One region of the Inquilinus sp. CA228 genome, then DNA from elsewhere that is predicted to be linked to it. Evidence: riboswitches for the same ligand, from Rfam matches in the RefSeq annotation. Region 1 holds a riboswitch; each other region holds the start of a gene.
What was found. Region 1 has a riboswitch for thiamine pyrophosphate ahead of thiB (thiamine ABC transporter substrate binding subunit). Riboswitches for the same ligand answer to the same signal wherever they lie in the genome.
Positions count from the first base shown of each region.

Region 2: another riboswitch for thiamine pyrophosphate. It lies ahead of thiC (phosphomethylpyrimidine synthase ThiC); the one in region 1 lies ahead of thiB (thiamine ABC transporter substrate binding subunit).
Region 3: another riboswitch for thiamine pyrophosphate. It lies ahead of thiE (thiamine phosphate synthase); the one in region 1 lies ahead of thiB (thiamine ABC transporter substrate binding subunit).

Region 1 is NZ_JBQJIK010000013.1:18,689-20,946, reverse strand. Features, by position in the region: gene lepB (signal peptidase I) at 1-98, shown strand, start outside; gene ACTOWL_RS08320 (peroxiredoxin) at 117-785, opposite strand; TPP riboswitch at 910-1,014, shown strand; gene thiB (thiamine ABC transporter substrate binding subunit) at 1,067-2,068, shown strand; gene thiP (thiamine/thiamine pyrophosphate ABC transporter permease) at 2,128-2,258, shown strand, end outside.
Region 2 is NZ_JBQJIK010000005.1:13,139-15,396, forward strand. Features, by position in the region: gene ACTOWL_RS03325 (MFS transporter) at 1-635, opposite strand, end outside; TPP riboswitch at 793-908, shown strand; gene thiC (phosphomethylpyrimidine synthase ThiC) at 974-2,258, shown strand, end outside.
Region 3 is NZ_JBQJIK010000049.1:17,392-19,649, reverse strand. Features, by position in the region: gene ACTOWL_RS23285 (vWA domain-containing protein) at 1-811, shown strand, start outside; TPP riboswitch at 866-960, shown strand; gene thiE (thiamine phosphate synthase) at 1,022-1,684, shown strand; gene thiD (bifunctional hydroxymethylpyrimidine kinase/phosphomethylpyrimidine kinase) at 1,681-2,258, shown strand, end outside.

The DNA of each region.
Region 1 (2,258 bases):
ACGTGCCGATCGGGAACATCATCGGCCGCGCCGTCTACCGGCTGCGACCCAATTCCGGCTGGCTGGTGCCGCCGAATAGCGTCCCCGGGCTCGACTGAGCCCGGGGCGTCCGGACATCAGTCGCGCGGCTGGGCGACGGTGCGGAGGTAGGGCTTCAGCGTCTTGAAGCCGGCCGGGAACTTCTGCTTCGCCTCTTCGTCCGAGACCGAGGTGACGATGATGACGTCCTGGCCGTTCTGCCAGTCGGCCGGGGTGGCGACCTTGTGCTTGGCGGTCAGCTGCAGCGAATCGATCACCCGCAGCACCTCGTCGAAGTTGCGGCCGGTGGTCATCGGGTAGGAGATCACCAGCTTGATCTTCTTGTCCGGGCCGACGACGTAGACGTTGCGCACCGTCTGGTTGTTGACAGCGGTGCGGCCCTCCGAGGTGGTGCCGGCATCGGCCGGCAGCATGCCGTAGAGCTTGGAGACGGTGAGCTCGGAATCGGCGATCACCGGGAAGTTCGGTGCGTAGCCCTGGGTTTCCTTGATGTCCTGGGCCCAGCTCTCGTGCCGGTCGACCGGGTCGGCGCTGAGGCCGATCACCTTGACGTCGCGGCGGTCGAACTCCGGCTTCAGCTTGGCCACGGCGCCGAGCTCGGTGGTGCACACCGGGGTGAAGTCCTTGGGATGCGAGAACAGCACGCCCCAGGACGAGCCGAGCCAGTCGTGGAAGCGGATCCGCCCCTCGGTGGTCTCGACTTCGAAATCGGGCGCGTCCTCACCAATCGCGAGCGGTCCGGTCATTTTTACCTCCAGTTATCGTTAATTTTGTAATTTTACCGTGCCGCGGAGCCGATGTCATCAGGAGCCTTGTCGCAAGGCGGCCTGTCACCTCGTTGACACACGCAAGGCGCGCCCCGATGATGCGCGCGTCTTGCCGGGGTGCCCGAACGGGGGCTGAGAGGCGCGTCAGCGTCAACCCGACGAACCTGATCCGGGTCATGCCGGCGGAGGGAGCGCGAGACGACGCCTCAGGCATCGGCACGTCCCTCTCCGTTCCGCCTCGACCCAGCGGAGGAAACGCGATGCGCCTGTTTGCCGCCGTCCTGCTGACGGCCCTGACCTCCGCCCTCGCCGGGCCGGCCGCGGCCGAGACCCCGGTGCTCAAGGTCTACACCTATGAATCCTTCACCGCCGAATGGGGGCCGGGCCCGCAGGTGAAGAAGGCCTTCGAGGCCGAATGCGGCTGCACCGTCGAGTTCACCTCGGTCGAGGACGGCGTCGCCCTGCTGTCGCGGCTGAAGCTGGAGGGCAAGTCGAGCCAGGCCGACATCGTGCTCGGCCTCGACACCAACCTGACCGCCGAGGCGACCGCGACCGGCCTCTTCGCCCCGCACGGGCAGAAGCTCGACGGCCTGTCGCTGCCGGTGGCCTGGACCGATCCGGTCTTCGTGCCCTTCGACTGGAGCTACTTCGCCTTCGTCTATGACAAGACCAAGGTGCCGAACCCGCCGAAGAGCCTGCACGACCTGGTCGAGAACAGCGACCTGGAGCTGACCATCCAGGACCCGCGCACCAGCACGCCGGGCCTGGGCCTGCTGCTCTGGGTCAAGCAGGTGTACGGCGACAAGGCGCCGGAGGCCTGGGCGAAGCTGAAGCCACGGATCCTCACCGTGACCCCGGGCTGGAGCGAGAGCTACGGCCTGTTCCGCAAGGGCGAGGTGCCGATGACCTTCAGCTATCTGACCTCGCCGCCCTATCACGTGATCGCGGAGAACGACAGCAACGTCGGCGCCGCGGTGTTCAGCGAGGGCAACTACCTCCAGGTCGAGGTCGCGGCCAAGCTGGCCTCGTCCCCGCACCCGGAGCTGGCCGACAGGTTCCTCGCCTTCATACTGAGCCCGGCGTTCCAGGACCTGCTGCCGACGACGCAATGGATGTATCCGGCAGTGACGCCGAAGGCCGGCCTGCCCGACGCCTACAAGGCCCTGCCGACCCCGGCCAAGGCCCTGCTGTATCCGCCGGAGGAGGTCGCCGCCAACCGCGCCGCCTGGATCGCCGAATGGCTGCAGGCGACCAGTCGTTGAGCCCACGTAGGTTGGGTTCGCGGCCCGCGAACCCAACATCCCGCGGCGGAGCCAGCCTGTTGGGTTCGCCACGGCGAACCCAACCTACGGGGAGTGCACTTCCCTCCCTGCCCGGCCTGCTGGCCCTGCTTGCCATCCTGGCGCTGATCGCCACGGCGGCGACCGGCCTCCTCCGCGCCGCGTCCGGGAT
Region 2 (2,258 bases), on a different contig from region 1:
GGGTCGCCCTCGGTCAGGTAGCGCTGCTCCTCCTCGGTCAGCCGGACCTCGGCCGGGTTGCGGTGCAGGGCGTAGAAGGCGATGGCGACGAGCAGGCCGAGGATGCCCATGATCGCGAACATCCAGCGCCAGCCGAAGCTGAGCATCAGGAAGGTCAGGACCGGGGCGGAGATCGCGGTGCCGAGGGTGGAGGAGCAGTTCCAGATGCCGGTCGCGGTGCCGCGCAACCGGACGTTGAACCAGTCGCGGACGATGCGGGCGCTGGTCGGAAATTGCGGCGCCTCGCCCAGCCCCAGCACCATGCGGATGGCGAAGAACTGGGTGAAGTTCCGGACCAGGCCGCCGGTTGCCTGGGCCAGCGACCACAGGCCGAGGCTGAGCGACAGCATCAGCCGCGGCCCCAGCCGGTCGACCAGTGCGCCGGCCGGAAGCTGGGCGAAGGCGTAGGCCCAGAGGAAGGCGGAGAGCAGCAGCCCCATCTCCGACGGCGAGAAGCCGAGATCCTGACTGATCAGCGGGTTGGCCACGGCCAGGGTGGCGCGGTCGATGTAGTTGACCACGCCGCTGAGCACCAGCAGCGCCAGCGCGGTGACCTGGATGGTCCGGATGCGGGCCGATCTCGGGAGAGCCGCCATCGTTTCCTCCGCTTCGTCTTTCCGACTGTTGGGCGGAACCTTGGAACCGGTCCCGGGCAATTGCCAGACAAAACGATCGGACTGCCATCCTGTCGCAGGATCGCCGGCTTGGTGCACTCCCTCGCTTGACATCCCGTCCCGGGGCGCGCTCTGATCGGGGCGTTCCGAGGGGAGCTCCGGTAAGGAGCTGAGACACCACACCATCTGCGACGTGGGAACCCTTCGAACCTGATCCGGGTCGTGCCGGCGTAGGGAATGGAACCACATGCGCGCTCAGCCGTTTTTTCCGCTTTCCGTCTTTGGCACGCCCTCAATCCGTCCGATCGAGGAGGCCGTGGATGCCCAAGGACGTCATCCCCACAACCGTCACCACCGGCCCGCTGCCGGCGTCGCGCAAGGTCCATGTGCCGGGCGAGCGCAACCCCGACCTGCGCGTCGCCATGCGCGAGATCGTGCTGTCGCCCGAATCCGGCGAGCCGCCGCTCCGGGTCTATGACGCCTCCGGCCCCTACACCGACCCGGCGGCGCTGATCGACATCGGCGCCGGGCTGCCGGCACTGCGGGCCGGCTGGATCGCCGCCCGCGGCGATGTCGAGGCCTATGACGGCCGCACCGTGCGGCCGGAGGATGACGGTCGCCGCCCCGGCGAGGCCGCCAACCTGTTCGAGTTCCCGCGCGGCGAGCGGCGGGCGCTGCGGGCCCGCGGCGGCACCGCGGTGACGCAGATGGCCTATGCCCGGGCCGGCATCGTCACGCCGGAGATGGAGTATGTCGCGATCCGCGAGAATCTCGGCCGCGAGCGGGCGCAAGAGCAGGCGGCGCGCGACGGTGAGAGCTTCGGTGCCGAGATTCCGGACTACGTGACGCCGGAATTCGTGCGCGACGAGGTGGCGCGGGGCCGGGCGATCATTCCCTCCAACATCAACCACCCGGAATCCGAGCCGATGGCGATCGGCCGCAACTTCCTGGTCAAGATCAACGCCAATATCGGCAACTCGGCCGTCACCTCCTCGATCGCGGAGGAGGTGGAGAAGATGGTGTGGGCGATCCGCTGGGGCGGCGACACGGTCATGGACCTGTCGACCGGCCGCAACATCCACACCACCCGCGAATGGATCCTGCGCAATTCGCCGGTGCCGATCGGCACGGTGCCGATCTACCAGGCGCTGGAGAAGGTCGGCGGCGTGGCCGAGGACCTGACTTGGGAGATCTTCCGCGACACGCTGATCGAGCAGGCCGAGCAGGGGGTCGACTACTTCACCATCCATGCCGGGGTGCGGCTGCCCTACATCCATCTCACGGCGAAGCGGGTGACCGGCATCGTCAGCCGGGGCGGCTCGATCATGGCGAAATGGTGCCTGGCGCATCACCGCGAGAGCTTCCTCTACACCCATTTCCGCGAGATCTGCGCCATCATGCGGGCCTATGACGTCGCCTTCTCGCTGGGCGACGGGCTGCGGCCGGGATCGATCGCCGACGCCAACGACGCGGCCCAGTTCGCCGAGCTGGAGACGCTGGGCGAGCTGACCAAGATCGCCTGGGAGCACGACGTCCAGGTCATGATCGAAGGCCCCGGCCATGTGCCGATGCACAAGATCAAGGCCAATATGGACAAGCAGCTGG
Region 3 (2,258 bases), on a different contig from region 1:
GGAGGCGATCTACGACCGCATCACCCGCGACCTGCGCCTGATCCGGCGGCTGAACAAGGCCCGCACCCTGCGCGGCCAGGGCAAGGTCGACATGCTGGGCGACCGGCCGCCGGCCTGGTGGACCGGGCCGGGCACCGACCTGGACGCCTTCTACCGCCGCGCTCTGGCCGAGGGGCTGGACCTGCATCTGGCCGGCACCGGGCGCGGCGAGCTGCCCGGCGAGCTGGTCGAGGAGATCCGGGCGATCCAGCACCCGCCGATCCCGTGGGACGTCCGGCTGGGCCAGTGGCTGGACGCCTTCTTCCCGCCGCTGGACAGCCGGCGCAGCTTCGCCCGGGCCAGCCGGCGGCAGGCGGCCACGCCCGACATCCCGCGGCCGGTCTGGCTGCGCCCGGAGGAGCGGCTGGCCACCCGCACCTTCGGCACGGTGCTGGACACCTCCGGTTCGATGCCGCCGCGGCTGCTGGCCCGGGCGCTGGGGGCAATCGCCAGCTATGCCGTCAGCCGCGAGGTGCCGCTGGTGCGCGTGGTGCAATGCGACGCCGGCATCCACGACATGGGCTACGTGCCGCCGGAGACGCTGCTGCAGCGGGTGGAGATCCGCGGCCGCGGCGGCACGGTGCTGCAGCCGGCCATTACCCGGCTCGAGGGCGATGACGGCTTCCCGCGCGAGGCGCCGATCCTGGTCATCACCGACGGCGCCTGCGACATGCTGTCGATCCGCCGGGAGCATGCCTTCCTGATGCCCGAAGGCGCCCGCCTGCCCTTCCGCAGCGCCGCGCCGCAATTCCATTTCGAGCGGCCGGAATGAGCCGCCCGGCCGGTGCGCTTGACACCGGCCTTCCCGGCTTGCGAGCCTGAGCCCGGAAGTGACACGGGGTGCCTGGAAACGGGCTGAGATCATACCCGTCGAACCTGATCTGGGTCATGCCAGCGAAGGGAGCCGTCACGCGATGCCCGACCGGGCCCCGGATCCTCAGGATCGATCGCCGACCGCCCCCTTCGCTGGAGGAGGAGCGGAATGGGTGCAGAGGCAACGGAAGCGGGGCGGCGCTTCGACCTGTCGGTCTATCTCGTCACCGACACGCGGCTGAGCGGGCCGCGCGGAGTCGCTGCCGTGGCCGCCGCGGCGGCGCAGGGCGGCGTCACCATCGTGCAGTTGCGCGACCCCGACGCCACCACCCGCGAGCTGATCGCCGCGGCCGAGGCGCTGCAGGCGGCGCTGGCGCCCCACGGCGTGCCCCTGGTGATCAACGACCGGGTCGACGTCGCCCTGGCGGTGGGGGCGGACGGCGTCCATCTCGGCGACCGCGACATGCCGGCGGCGGCGGCGCGGCGCCTGCTGGGCCCCGGCCGCATCGTCGGCGTCACCGTGCATGACGCGGCCGAGGCGCGGGCGGTCGACACCGAGATCGCCGACTACGCCGGCATCGGCCCGGTCTTCACCACCACGACCAAGGCGGAGGCGCGGCCGGCGATCGGGGTCGACGGCTTCCGGGCGCTGCGCCGGCTGGTGCCGCTGCCCGTGGTCGGCATCGGCGGCATCGACGCGGCCCGGACCGCCGATGTGATCGCGGCCGGGGCCGATGGCGTCGCCGTGGTCTCCGCCATCTGTGCCGCGCCCGACCCCGAGGCGGCCGCCCGGGCGATCGCCGCGGCCGTGGCGGAAGGACGGGCGCGATGATCCCCAATGTCCTCAGTATCGCCGGCACCGACCCCTCGGGCGGCGCCGGCATCCAGGCCGACCTGAAGACCTTCTCCGCCCTCGGGGCCTATGGCTGCGCGGTGATCACCGCGCTGGTCGCCCAGAACACCCGGGGGGTGCAGGCGGTGGAGCTGGTGCCGGCAGCCTTCGTCGCCCGGCAGATCGACTGCCTTCTCGCCGATGTCCGGATCGACGCGGTCAAGATCGGCATGCTGGCGACCGGCGAGATCGTGCGCACGGTGGCCGACGCGCTGCGCCGGCACGGGCTGAGCCGCGTCGTGGTCGACCCGGTGATGGTGGCGAAGAGTGGCGACCGGCTGCTCGACCCCGACGCCGTGGCGGCGCTGCGCGAGGAGCTGCTGCCACTGGCCATGGTGGTCACCCCGAACCTGCCGGAGGCCGCCGATCTGCTGGGCCGCGCGCCGGCCGAGCGACGGGACGAGATGCCGGAGATCGCCGCGGCGCTGCTGGCGCTCGGGCCCCGGGCCGTGCTGCTGAAGGGCGGCCATCTGGACGAGGCGGAGAGCCCGGACCTGCTGCTGAGCGCGGCCGG